Regions from separate parts of the Marinococcus sp. LNHM4E3-1 genome, predicted to be linked through region 3. Evidence: riboswitches for the same ligand, from Rfam matches in the RefSeq annotation. Region 3 holds a riboswitch; each other region holds the start of a gene.

Region 1 (4,466 bases), on a different contig from region 3:
CAAGTAGGGACGTAAAGTCCTTTGGCGAATAATCACCTCCATGTTCTACATACAGCACGTGCGGGGACAAACATCCTTGCTGATCAAACCAAGAGGCATCAGTGGCCGCTCGCTTAGCGCTTACCAAGGCCAACGAATTGCTTACACCTTCTTTGGTTACCACGCCTAAACTTATCTTAGGGCCGTGGGGCAGAAAAGAAGTGTGAGCAGGAACTCTGCTTGAAATATTATTCATGGTATGTTCATTGCCGTAGGCAACAACTATTTGAGATTGATGAAAAAGGCTATCTTCTACAGTAGTATCTCCTCCTTTCCACCAAACGATAGCTAAGGTTTCTGCTAATTCGGGGGAAACTTCTTGGATAGACTGAGCAAATAAACTGGGAAAAAGGGGTTCTGCGGAAGAGACTTTTCCAATCGCTGCTGACTTCACTAACATTCCAGCAATCAGGCTCCATACAGGCACACCGGGAACATTGCCGGAAAAAATATAAGTCAATAGGTCTGCGCCGTAAGCTCGAGTCAAGCCTCCGCTTTTTCGTGGACGGAATTCATCTAGCACTAAAGGATTCGAAAAATCTTCTTCTAGAAATCGTTGAAGATTTTCTTTTCGAAACCGACGTAAATATCCAGACAAGAATAAACGAATCATGTCCTGATCGTATCCGGTGATGACCGGAAGCGCCTCCTCGGCCATTTGACGAAACTTGTACGCTGGATCTAGCCAATTCTGTACTACTTGATCAAGAATATTAACGATTTCATCCACTCGATGGTGACTACTAAATGCTTGCTGTTGCTTTTTAAGGGAGGAACCAAGATCGTTAATTTGAGATGCTTGGAGCACAGGAACGTCAACGTGAATGGTTTTGCCGTGATTTTCGAACGTCCATCGGGTATGAGCCAGCTTATCATTTATATGGGCGGGTAAGAAGCCGGCCTTGTATAGTACTTTCATGAGTAAAAATCTCCTTGATAAGCTGTTAAGAATTCTTCGATAGCTAAGGAACAGCCTTTAGCTTCTGCTCCTTCGACTCTTCCCAAAAAATAAAAGCTATGATCATTTTCGCCTTTTATCCCTTTATCTTCTGTCATGATGGGCATGACAGAGTTAATGTTGGCAAGGTCATAATGAACAATGATGCCTTGCTCCCCTTCCTGTTTCTCCATCCTCGTTTCTGGATCCACAATAATGGTTTTAAGCCAAGGCGGGGTCTTTTTCCATCCTTTTTCACCTTCGGCATCGAACAATGGGTCGTAGATCTGTGAACTCAACTCGGTCATTCCGTACATGTTCCCGCAAACGTCTTGAGGAAGGGCAAACAGGTGGCTGAGCTTCTGTTTAATATCGGACGCCTCCATGACGTTCGACAAGTTTTTCGCTCCTCCTGTGTCCATGATTCGACTGCCCGTTGGAAGATGAAAAGAAAGATTGCTTGCTATACAATGCTTTAAAAAGGAAAGAAAGGAAGTGGTAGCCCCGAGAACAAAAATGGGTTCTTTTTTTGTTTCTGCTTCTTGAAGCAAGCAAATGAGTCTTTCGTGATTGAATTGTCCCTTATATACCACATGCTCACTGTGTGGACTTCCAAAAGCATCTTTAATAATTTGAAGATAATGGGCAAGTGAGGAGTTCGGCAACTCTTCTTCTGGAGGAAACAATACCACCATTTTCATTTGAGGCTTATCCGGCATCATGGTTTTTTTAAAGTATCTCTTCGAAGATAAATCATAAATATCGAGATCTTTGTGCGCGTTTTTCCCACGCTTATGAGGGTTTGTGGTTCCACTCGTCATAAAAATTCTTTCTATTTCCCTTTCGGTGGAACATGTTAACATTGCTTCCTTAAACGCCTGGATCGGTACAGGGGGAATATCTTTAAAATATTCGACAGCTTTGGGATGAAACCGGCGTTTGCGGCAAAATGTTCGATAGGCTTGATTATTTTGATATTGAAACGAAAACAGTTCTTTTGCAGCCATAGTGAATGCTTCACTAGAAAAGCTTTCTTGGCTGATAAAGTGTTCTATGTTCTGTTTGACCTCGATATAGGTTAAAGCCACGATAAATACCTCCTTTTGTTGCACACCCCTAATGCTTGAAACCATAAAAAAAACCACTCTCGAATCCATGAGAGTGGTCGTCGAAAAGCATACACGTATGCCTTTGAACAACTCCACTTCCCTCCGCTGCTTGTACGCAGATCAGGTTCCAAGGGTTTAAACATTCATTTTTCTCAGCCGTCTAGCGGCTCCCCTAGTGGAACAATATGTTATTAAACTTTCATTTATCTTAACACGCGAACAAACTTTGTCAATTTTCCTGTAGCCATTATAGGGTTACTCCGAAATGCCGGTGCTCCACCGATAGTTTCCATCACAATACCCCCTTATGAAGGCAAAGAACCCCAAGGGGATCTTAAAATTATGTGACAAGCCTTGCAACCAAAACATTAAAGAATTGTTTTCTATGATTGCCCAATGATCAAATGTAAGTGAAGGTCTACCAATGTCATAAGGTCATGATAGAAAAGCTGTCGGTATACTAGCGAGGCAGCAAATGAATATTAGCTTGATGATACTAGCTGTGACGGGTCCTAATGGAGGAAGTATACGGATCAACAAGAAACCTTGGCTGCAAAAAAATATGTAGATACACCTCTAAGAATTAGCACTTCGGGGCGATGAAAGAAGAAATACGTTCATTGATCTAGAAAACCAATTGCAGTTCAGTGGATAACCCATTATTTAGCTTCCGTTTCATTCAGTATTTGCACTAGACTTGGCAGAGGGATGGCCCTCATCAAATGATACCCTTGGCTATTAGTCGGGGCATCGCTTTCAACGACTTCGATATAAACAAGATTTTCTGCGCGAAGAAAGTAGAAAATATCGTTTAATTTTTGCTCTTCCTTAGCGCTTAGATATATCAAGGCTTCCTGGCCTTGGACCAATGATAAAGAAATGTTGTCGTTCGCATGTTTATCTAGTTTGTTTAATGCTTTTTGAATTTTTAGCTTCATTGTTTCCTCCCTAACTGTTGGCTCTGTGGAAGCCAAATTAAGCTGAACTGAAACAATCGCATGGGAAAGGGATCGGAGGTAACCTCCCCATGCGGCTGACAAAACTTTATGCCTCATCATTTGTATGTTCAATTTCCAGGTGACGGTTTAACCGGTCCGACAGCTCCTCAACCTGTTCATGGTCCGGCATGTAGTAATACGTGTCGTCCTTTTCGCCGTCTTCCCCCTCGATTTCATGCTGCTTCACCTCGTCGAAGGCGGGCTGGTAGTTCGATTGGACCGTCCAGACGTCCTTCAGTTGGAAATTGGTGCGCACATGGTCTTCCACAACGGTGAGAATGCTTTTTATTTTCGGTACCGAAGAGATGTCGGTGCCTTTCTCCATCATTCCAAGAAGAAGGTTGCGCTGCCGTTCCTGGCGCCCCAGATCTCCGCGGGGATCGTCGTTGCGCATGCGCGCATACTTCAGGGCTTCGTCGCCGTTTAATTCCTGGGAGCCTTCGGCGAAATGGGTGCCTTTATACGTGAAGGCGAACGAGTTATCGACCCGGACACCATCCATGGTGTTCACCATGTCTTCAAAACCGGCCATGTCCGCCTGGAAAAAGTAGTCGACAGGCACGTCCAATAACTGCTCGACGGTGCGGATCGTTTCATCCTTCCCGCCAAATGCATAGGCGTGGTTAATTTTATCCTTTTCCCCCTCTCCGGCAATGGTCGTGTAGGTGTCCCGGGGGATGCTTACCATCTGGGTGGATTCCGTATCCGGATTGACCGTTAACAGCACGAGCGCGTCTGTGCGTTGGTTAGGGTCATCCGGACCCCCGGATTCGTCCACGCCCATCAATAAGACGGAAAACGGATCTCCCTCGTCCAAATGAATCGTGTCGAGCCGGTTGTCAGATTCCGCCCGGTCGACGTCTTCCTGGATGGCCGTAAAAGTGGTGGCAACCAGGTTCCACCCGTAGCTGCCGGCGACAACCAGCATGACACCAAGGCTGGTACCGATGATTAATACGATTTTTTTCCATTTCATGTCTCGAGCCGCCCCCTTGCATTTAAGATTTCTTTCTGGATTCCGACGGTGCCGCCTGCAGGTCGTAATGGTTTCCCGTGCGGGAGACTTTTTTCCAGTCTTTGTTGAAAAAATAAGCAATGCTTCCATACATGACGAAGTACATCGTGATAAACCGGTGCACGAAGACGTCAAAGACAATGGTCGCAAGCAGGCGGAGGCGGTCGCCTTGGCTAAACGTAAACCCGTAATGGTTCACCTGGCGGAGGGCCAGCATATTATAGATGAAATTAAACACGAATATGTAGCTCATATAGACGACGATAAAGCCGACAAAGACAAATGCCATGTTCAGGAAGGCGTTGGCGACAAAGAAGCCGGCGGTCACGTAAGCAGCTAAAATGCCAACGATTAGAGATTCGATGATA
Region 2 (4,466 bases), on a different contig from region 3:
AGGTAGGAGACTACGTTCATCAGGGAGAGCCTTTATTTCGCTATTGGTCAAAGCATAGTTTATCCTCGAAAATATTGAGAAGTTTTTTATTAGTAGGAGAAGAGAGAAGCAATGTTCAGGACATTGAATTCTCCATGCAGAAAATTGTAGAAATAGCGCTGCGGGCCATTTCGCCTGCAATCAATGATCCACACACAGCAGCGAACTGCATCAACCGTATTGGGGCACTGCTTTCCGAACTCAGCCATGAACACAAAAATGACCAATACTTCGCTGACAATCAGAATGAGCTGCGGTTATTCATGCCTGTAAAACCCTTTAGGGAGTATTTATATAAAAGCTTTTATCAGGTGAGATTGTACGGTTACGAAGATATTTCGGTAATGGGAGCCTGCATGGAAGCACTGACGATGCTCGTGAAAACAGGAGATCCGTCTGTGTTAAAGGAAGTGGATTCATTTTCCCGTTACATGGAGCAGGCGGTCGCTCCGGAACAGCTTGCGGACTGGGACAGGGAATACTGGGAGGAGCGTGTGCAGAAAAAGAACACAGCTCTGCATCAGGCACTTACAAAAAGTAAGCAGATAACTTGAAACAGCCAGTAACGTGCGTGTATGATATGTAAATGAAGTTCAACACGAAAGGATGAAAGTTCAAATGAAAGTAGCAGCTATCGTAGGAAGTATTCGCCAGGAATCATTTAACGGAAAGTTAGTGGAGTACATGCAGGATCGTTACAGTGACATCATGGATATTGATATTTTAGATATCCGCGATCTTCCGCACTATGATCAGGATGAGGAAAGCAACGCTCCGGACTATGTGCAGGAATACAAGCGTTCTGTACGTGAAGCGGACGCCGTGCTTATCGCCACTCCGGAATATAACGGTTCGATTTCCGGCGTGCTTAAAAATGCTCTTGACTGGAACTCCCGGGTCGATTACGACTTTGCCGGCAAACCAACCATGCTTGTAGGAGCTTCTCTTGGAGGCCTGGGCACAGTGAAAGCGCAGATGCATCTTCGACAGATTCTGAGCGCTCCCGGTATGAGTGCAAAAGTACTGCCTGGAAATGAAGTACTGATCGGAGCCGTCCATGAAAAAATGAATGAAAACGGAGATTTAACAGATCAGGGCACGATTGATTTTCTTGATAATGTCGTAGCCGAATTCGAACGTTTTTATCAGGAAACGCGGGCTGTGGCGAACCGCGCGTAATATGCAGAAAAACCCTGCTGGCATAGGCCTGCAGGGTTTTTGAATGCAGATTTTTGCTCAGAGGGAGAAGGCGGATTATAAAAATCACCTTTGACTTCCTGACATAATATGATAAAGTGTAGACAACTTAATAGGGAATCCACTAGGGGTGCCGAAAGCGGCTGAGATAAGGACTAACCTTAATCCCTTTGAACCTGATCTGGTTAAGGCCAGCGTAGGAAAGTGGAGACGGCAGAATACGTCTATTTCAAAAGCACAAGCTTTACCATAGAGGACGTTTATTCTAAGCCACTCCACCAATGGAGTGGCTTTTTTTACCCCATTGGTCCTGACTGCCCGTAGTGGTTCCCTCCTAATTTAAAGGAGGAAGTTACAATGAAATTTTCAGAGCTTTTATGGCAGGACACAGAGCACATTTTTGAAGCCTGCTGGAGAAATCCGTTTGTACAGGGTATCGGGAAAGGGGAGCTCCCAAAAGCATCTCTTATCCATTACGTGAAGCAGGATTTTGAATACTTAAACGCCATGATCAAGGCAAAAGCAATTGGGGTAACAAAGTGTACGTCAAGAGAAGACATGGTTATGTTTAAAGATACCATTGATTTTGTTTTAAACAGCGAAACGCACCCGCATCATAATTTGTGTGAGCAGGCGGGCGTGGGCTATGAGGAATTGCAGGGCTATGCGCTTGCTCCGGTATCTCAGCATTACGTGCTTCACATGCTGCACCATGCCGAAAAAGGAACACTTGGTGATGTAATTGCGGTAACGCTTGCCTGCCCGTGGGTGTATTTGTATGTGGGTGAAAGGCTGATGGAGGAAGTGCAGCCGGACGAAACCCATCCGTTCAATGACTGGATTCGTTTTTACGGGGACCGTGAGGAACGGGAAATGTACAAATATATTGACCGCCTCGATGAACTGGCAGAAACAGTCACAGAAGAAGAAAAACAGCGCTGGCGGACGTTGTTTATGGAAGGATGCCAGCTTGAGTATATGTTTTTTGAGGACGCTTATTATGCAAAAGACTGGCCCTTTGCCAGAACGTTAACAGACGGGGAAAAAGTCTAATGATAAACAAACGCTTAAACCTCCGGGATATTGTCGTCATCTCGTTTATTTCAGCAGTTCTCGGCGTCCTTTATCTTCTTTGGGTGCTGCTGGGACAAATGGTTACCGGCATCTTCGGTCCAGTTGGAGGAGGCCTGATGGCGGGCTTCTGGATCCTTGCGCCTGTGATTTGTGCCTATATCGTTCAAAAACCGGGAGCGGCGCTGCTTTCAGAGCTTATTGCGGCCGGCACTGAAGTTATGGCGGGGTCTGTCAGTGCAGGAGCAGTGCTCGTGCTCGGCTTCACCCAGGGGCTCGCTGCAGAATTGATTTTCGCTCTGTTTTTCTACCGGGTGTTCCGTCTGCCAGTATTAATGCTTGCCGGGTCGGCCGGAACGTTTGCTGCATTTTTAACCCAGTATGTCCTTTATGGATTCAGCCAGTACGCAGGTTCTGTTGTTGTATTTATGCTGGTAACCATGCTTATAAGCGGCGCTCTTTTAGCCGGATGGGCAGGGAAAAGCTTTGCGGATGCGCTGGTAAAGACTGGAGTGCTTGACCGCTTCGCCCTTGGCCGTCAATACCGTCTCGGCCAGCAGAAGGATGCTGTATGATTTACGCAGACAAATTGACCATTGCGTACCCTTTTGCTAAGCCTTCGATAGAAGGTTTTTCAGCAGAAATATGTACTGGGGAAAACGTGCTGCTGCTCGGTCCGAGTGGTTCAGGCAAAAGTACGCTTGCTCTCGCTATCCAGGGAATTCTTCCGCGTTCTGTGGAGGCGGAGGTTTCGGGCGGTCTGAGCGTGTTTGGGGAAAATCCGGCGGTGAAAAGTATTACGGAGGCCGCCAGGCAGGCGGCGCTTTTGTTCCAGGACCCGGATACCCAGTTCTGCATGCCGACCGTGCGGGAAGAGCTTGTATTCACGCTTGAGAATCTGCGGGTGCCTGCAGGTGATATCGAGGCCCGCGTGCACGAAGCCTTACAATTTACAGATATGCTTCACTGCATTGATGCCCGTATCGACACACTGTCCGGCGGGATGAAGCAAAAAATAGCTGTTTCCTGTTTAGCTGCTGTGAATCCGCGGATATGGATTCTGGATGAACCGCTCTCCCAGCTCGATCCGGTAAGCCGGCAAGCAGTGGCTTCGCTTCTTGGCCGCATTGCAGCAGATAGTGATAAAACACTGGTTTTGATTGAGCATCAATTAAATGAAGTAATGGAGTGGGTAGACCGGGTGATCGTATTGAACCACGATGGCCAGGTGTCTGCGGATGGAAGCCCGGCACGTATATTCAATTCTCATGCAGCCGTACTCGAAGCAGAAGGAGTATGGCTGCCGGCTCCTGCAGAAGCCGGAAAGAAATTACTGAAAAAGTCAGAGAATCCCAAATCTGCTCTTCCCATTACTTTAGGGGAATGGGAAAGGTTTGCAGCGGATTATTCCGCTGCAGCAGTTCTTGCATCTCTGCCGCAGCCGAAAAAGATAAGTGCTCCTTCACTTGAACCACCTGTTCTGGAGGTGAAGCAGGCGGCCTTTGCCTATGGCGAGCAAACGGTTTTCGAAAACGTATCTTTTTCCCTGTACCCAGGGGAAATGACTGCTCTAGTCGGTGCAAACGGAGCAGGAAAGAGCACGCTCGCACGTGTCCTCACTGGATGGGAATCTCTTAAAAGCGGCTCTATATATGTTAACGGAGAAGATATTGCCAGTCTGAAGCCGTACGAAATTGCTAAAACCTTCGGAATTGTTTTTCAGCAGCCCGAGCATCAGTTTGTAGCACAGACCGTGGAAAAAGAAATACGCTACGGAATGGAAATGGAAGGGTGGTGCGAAAAAGATATTGATCAGCAGACAAATGAACTGCTGATTCAATTTCAGCTCGGACATATTCGAAAGAATCATCCATTTCAGCTCAGCCAGGGAGAAAAAAGGCGCCTTTCGGTGGCAGTCATGGTAACGAACAACCAGTCCGTATTAATTTTGGATGAGCCGGCGTTTGGTCTTGATAAGCGAAATACCGATGCTTTATTTGAAGTGCTTGAGCAGTGCCGGCGACGTGGAAAAGCGGTTCTCTGGCTGACGCATGATATGGATCTGGTCTATACAAAAGCTGGACGGGTTTTGGCGCTGGCGGAACGAACACTTGCCTGTGATGACGGCGTGGAAGCATTTTTCAGTGGGAGTATGGATT
Region 3 (4,466 bases):
GGCCTGAATATCATTATTTTTTAAACGAAAATTACATGTATCATGCAAGTAATACATAAAGAAGCCAGGGGTACAACTGCGGCAGGTGAAAGGAGGAAGCGGGCATTGTTTGAAGGGAACGCGAATGTGGATTCATTTATATTATTAGGGGCACTTCTGCTTATTTTAGGTGTCATCGTAACGAAATTTTCGACACGGCTCGGCGTGCCCTCACTTATTTTGTTTATTATTCTAGGTATGCTGATGGGAAATGATGGTTTTGGCATTATTGAGTTCGAAAATGTCCAGCTTGCCCAAACCGTCGGAATTATAGCCCTAATCATTATTTTGTTTGAAGGGGGTACCCAGACAAGGTGGCGCGATATCAGACCGGTGGTGGGGCCTTCCGTAACGCTCGCCACGTTTGGCGTTCTGTTTACGGCTGCCCTGATGGGGCTGGTGGCAAAGCAGCTGCTTGATCTGACCTGGCTCGAGGCGATGCTTCTCGGAGCTACAGTCGGTTCGACAGACGCCGCTGCCGTCTTTGCCGCTTTGAAGGGACGGAGCATTGATAAAAAAATGGGGTCCACCCTCGAAGCGGAATCGGGGAGTAACGACCCAATGGCGGTGTTTTTAACGCTCTTCTTTATTGAATTAATATTGGCAGATTCGCCAAACGTCTGGCTGCTATCCGGTGCATTTTTCTGGCAGATGGGCGCCGGTCTTGCGATGGGCGGGTTGTTCGGATGGGCAGCCTCATGGACCATTAACCGTATTAACCTGGATTCTAGTGGACTCTATCCTCTGTTTGCGATCGCTTTCGCGCTGTTAACCTACAGTGTGACCTCAAGCATGAGCGCAAGCGGGTTTTTGGCAGTATATGTAGCAGCGCTTTTAATAGGTAACTCCGATTTGATTTACCGCCAGCCGATTTACCGGTTCAACGAGGGCATGGCGTGGATGTCCCAAATAAGCATGTTTATCATCCTGGGATTGCTTGCTTTCCCGAGAGACATTTTGACCTGGTCAAACATCACCATGGGACTCATATTATCAGCGGTTTTAATGTTTTTGGCCCGTCCGCTGGCTACGTTTTTGTCGACTTCCTTTTTCGGCTATAAACCAAAGCAGAATATATTTTTATCCTGGGCAGGTCTGCGCGGGGCGGTGCCGATTATTTTGGCTACATACCCGATTGTTGCTGGTGTGGAGTCGGGCAGCCAGATTTTTAATGTCGTCTTCTTTATTGTGCTGACGTCTGCACTGATCCAGGGGGCGACCATCGCTCCATTAGCGAAATGGCTTCACCTATCCGGTCCGCTCCGCGAAGCGCCAACTCATTCCCTGGAGCTCGTATCACTCGGAAAAGCGAACGCAGAAATTATGGAATTTCAAACGAATGAAGCGACGCCGATTGTCGGGCAGACGCTCCAAAGCATTGAATTTCCCGCATCTGCGCTGATCAGCGCGATTGTCCGGGACGATGAACTGGTCACTCCGGTTGGTGAGACAATAATCCAGGCCGGTGATTATTTGTATATTCTTGTATCACGTAAAGAAAAACGTATTTTAAAGCAGATGCTGCGGCACGATTACTGAGAAAAAGCGGCCAGCGTTAAGAGGCATTAAATTTGAGGAAAGAAGGAAGGGCTCCGCATGGGTGTGCTGATCAATGTATTGATCCCAATCATTTTAATATTTACGATTGGCTATTTGCTGCAGAAAAGACAGGCAGTGGATATTCGGCCGGTGTCGGCTGTCGCTCTTTATGTATTGACGCCTGCGCTTGTTTTCCGGACATTCTATGAAAGAGAGCTGAACAGCGATATGCTGTCGATGGCTCTGTTTTCCCTGGTATTTTTAGCGGTTATGACCGGGCTGATCAAATTAGTGTCCTACGTGCGTAAATGGCCGAAAGCTAACGAAACCGGCATGATGCTCTCTACCGTGTTTATGAATGCGGGCAATTACGGTGCTCCGTTAATTGCTTTTGCGTTTGGTGATACAGCCTTTGCCTACTCTATCGTTTTTATGGTCATTCAGACGATGCTGATGAATACTGTAGGCGTCTATATCGCAAACAGTGCCAATATGGATGCGGCTGACGCGTTCCGGACGGTACTGCGGATGCCGGTATTTTATGCACTGCTCGCCGGTATTGTCTTCCAGCTGACCGGGATACCGGTCGGAGCGACCTATTATGAAGCCCTCGATATGCTCGCGAGCGCTGCAATACCGGTGGTTATGATTATCCTGGGGATGCAGCTTGCACGCATATCCGTCAAAAGCATGGATTGGAAGCTTGTTAGTGCAGGTACGTTTTTACGGCTTGTATTCGCGCCGGCTCTCGCTTACGTAATTGCCCTGCTGCTGCAGACCAGCGACACGTTAACGACCGTGCTGGTTGTTTCAACAGCGATGCCGAGTGCAGCAACCATGGCAATGATTTCTGTACAATTTGATTCCAACCCCCAGCTTGTTTCGAGTATTACACTGGTGACGACTATTTTAAGCGTTCCTTCCCTGTGGGTGGTGCTGTCGATTTTCCAGGCATAAAATTCCGCATCGAATTGACGGAAGAAGAGTACCGCGTTATGATATAAATAATACCAACCACTAGGGGTGCCTGTTGGCTGAGACAGCGTAAAGCTGATCCCTTTGAACCTGATCTGGATTATACCAGCGGAGGGAAGTGGGGAAGAGATGCCAATACGACTATCTCCCCCGCTTTCTAAATGAAAGCGGGGTTTTTTGTGGAAAATATTATATTTGCTGGGGGTGCCTGCTGAGGCTGAGACCGGAGAAACATCCGGAACCCTTTGAACCTGATCTGGAGAGCCAGCGGAGGGAAGCAGCCATGTTGAACCTTTTAACGGGCAGCCTCCTTCCTTCTGGAAGGAGGTTTTTTATGAATGACAAACCGAAGCCGAGCATACACGCGGTATCGCCGCCGGATATAACGGTGGCAGCGTGGTGGGGGAAAACGAGGGAGCTCACAGGAATCGTCGATTATGTGCATATACGGGCACCTGAATGGACAAAGCGTGAAAAGGAAAGGGCCGTCGAGCTGGCATTAAAAGAAGGAACTGCCCCCGCGCAGCTGATCATAAATGATGAACCGGAGCTTGCTGCTGCATACGGGCTGGCCGGTACCCACCTGCCGGAGCGTCGTACAATCTATCCGGCATCTGTAAGCTGGGGGCAGTCGATACACTCTGTAGAGGCAGCGAAAAGAAGTGAACAGGAGGGAGCATCATGGCTGTATTTTGGTCATGTATTTGCCTCAGGCAGTAAACCTGGGAGCCCCCCGCGCGGAGTTCGGGCGTTGAAAGCTGTGGCGGAAAGCGTCCGCCTCCCCGTGATTGCCATCGGAGGAATTGATGCTGACAAGGCAGTAGAAGGTATAAACTGCGGAGCGTCCGGGGTGGCAGCCATTGCATATTTTTATGATGCGGCAGAACCCGGAAAAGCAGCCGAAGAGCTCAGAATCCGGTTAAGGAGTGATGACAATGAAGGCTGATACAGAAGTTCTTATTGTGGGCGCAGGGGTACAGGGATGCTCGCTTGCATATCAGTTAAGCAAACGGGGGCGTCGTGTGATGGTCATCGAAAAAGAAACCATCGCTTCCGGAGCATCAAAAGCGGCTGCCGGTATGCTCGGAGCCCAGTCCGAATGGGAAGGGTCTGGCCTTTTTCAGGAATTCGCCCTGGAAAGCCGGGAGCTGTTTAAAGAACTGGTCCCTGAAGTGGAAGCGCTTAGCGGAATGGACGTTTCCTACGTGAACAACGGAATGCTGAAGCCTGTATGGGAGACAGCGGAAGAAGAAAGTTATCAACGCACCACGCGCGACTACGGCGCGGAGTGGCTTTCGCCATATGAAGCACTGCGCAGGGAACCGGCGCTTTCCGAAAATATCCGGGGCGCCTGGTCCATTCCAAAAGACGGCCAGCTTCGTGCCTATGAATGGACAATGGCTCTTGCCAAAGCAGCAAAGGCCTGCGGGACAATTGTACGGGAAAATACTTCAGTTGATCGTCTTTTGGAAGCTGATGGCCGCGTTTACGGTGCGAAAACAAGTGAAGGAGTTGTTGAAGCGGAAGAAGTTGTTTTTACCGGGGGAAGCGCCGGGGCGGAGCTGTTGGATGAGAAGGAGTTTACCCTCTATCCGGTGAAAGGGGAGTGTTTGTCCGTACGCATGCCCCGGGAGAATTTGAGACACACCCTCCACACTCCGCAGGTGTATATTGTTCCGAAAAAGGACGGGGAAATCTTTATAGGCGCTTCAGAAAAACCCGGCGACTCGAGTACAGGGGTCACTGTAGCTTCGATACAGGAGCTGATGAAAGCAGCTGTGCATTTAGTGCCGGGGCTGAAGCATGCGAATATTGACAGGCTTTGGAGCGGTGTCCGGCCGCAGACAGGGGACGGGCTGCCATATATGGGACAGACCGAACGGGGTTTGTGGGTAATGACCGGCCATTACAGA

Evidence for each region. Region 3 has a riboswitch for thiamine pyrophosphate ahead of ACTRXI_RS05495 (thiamine phosphate synthase). Riboswitches for the same ligand answer to the same signal wherever they lie in the genome.
Region 1: it holds a riboswitch for thiamine pyrophosphate, as region 3 does, so the genes downstream of both, ACTRXI_RS13290 (LuxE/PaaK family acyltransferase) here and ACTRXI_RS05495 (thiamine phosphate synthase) in region 3, are expected to answer to the same signal.
Region 2: it holds a riboswitch for thiamine pyrophosphate, as region 3 does, so the genes downstream of both, tenA (thiaminase II) here and ACTRXI_RS05495 (thiamine phosphate synthase) in region 3, are expected to answer to the same signal.

The regions. Positions count from the first base shown of each region.
Region 1 is NZ_JBQLID010000013.1:56,072-60,537, reverse strand. Features, by position in the region: gene ACTRXI_RS13295 (acyl-CoA reductase) at 1-958, opposite strand, end outside; gene ACTRXI_RS13290 (LuxE/PaaK family acyltransferase) at 955-2,064, opposite strand; TPP riboswitch at 2,166-2,269, opposite strand; gene ACTRXI_RS13285 (hypothetical protein) at 2,745-3,023, opposite strand; gene ACTRXI_RS13280 (LCP family glycopolymer transferase) at 3,130-4,059, opposite strand; gene ACTRXI_RS13275 (glycosyltransferase family 2 protein) at 4,082-4,466, opposite strand, start outside.
Region 2 is NZ_JBQLID010000010.1:106,392-110,857, reverse strand. Features, by position in the region: gene ACTRXI_RS11950 (DUF2254 domain-containing protein) at 1-593, shown strand, start outside; gene ACTRXI_RS11945 (NADPH-dependent FMN reductase) at 658-1,218, shown strand; TPP riboswitch at 1,353-1,456, shown strand; gene tenA (thiaminase II) at 1,594-2,289, shown strand; gene ACTRXI_RS11935 (ECF transporter S component) at 2,289-2,882, shown strand; gene ACTRXI_RS11930 (ABC transporter ATP-binding protein) at 2,879-4,466, shown strand, end outside.
Region 3 is NZ_JBQLID010000004.1:67,180-71,645, reverse strand. Features, by position in the region: gene ACTRXI_RS05505 (potassium/proton antiporter) at 106-1,578, shown strand; gene ACTRXI_RS05500 (AEC family transporter) at 1,636-2,535, shown strand; TPP riboswitch at 2,588-2,687, shown strand; TPP riboswitch at 2,744-2,846, shown strand; gene ACTRXI_RS05495 (thiamine phosphate synthase) at 2,888-3,499, shown strand; gene thiO (glycine oxidase ThiO) at 3,489-4,466, shown strand, end outside.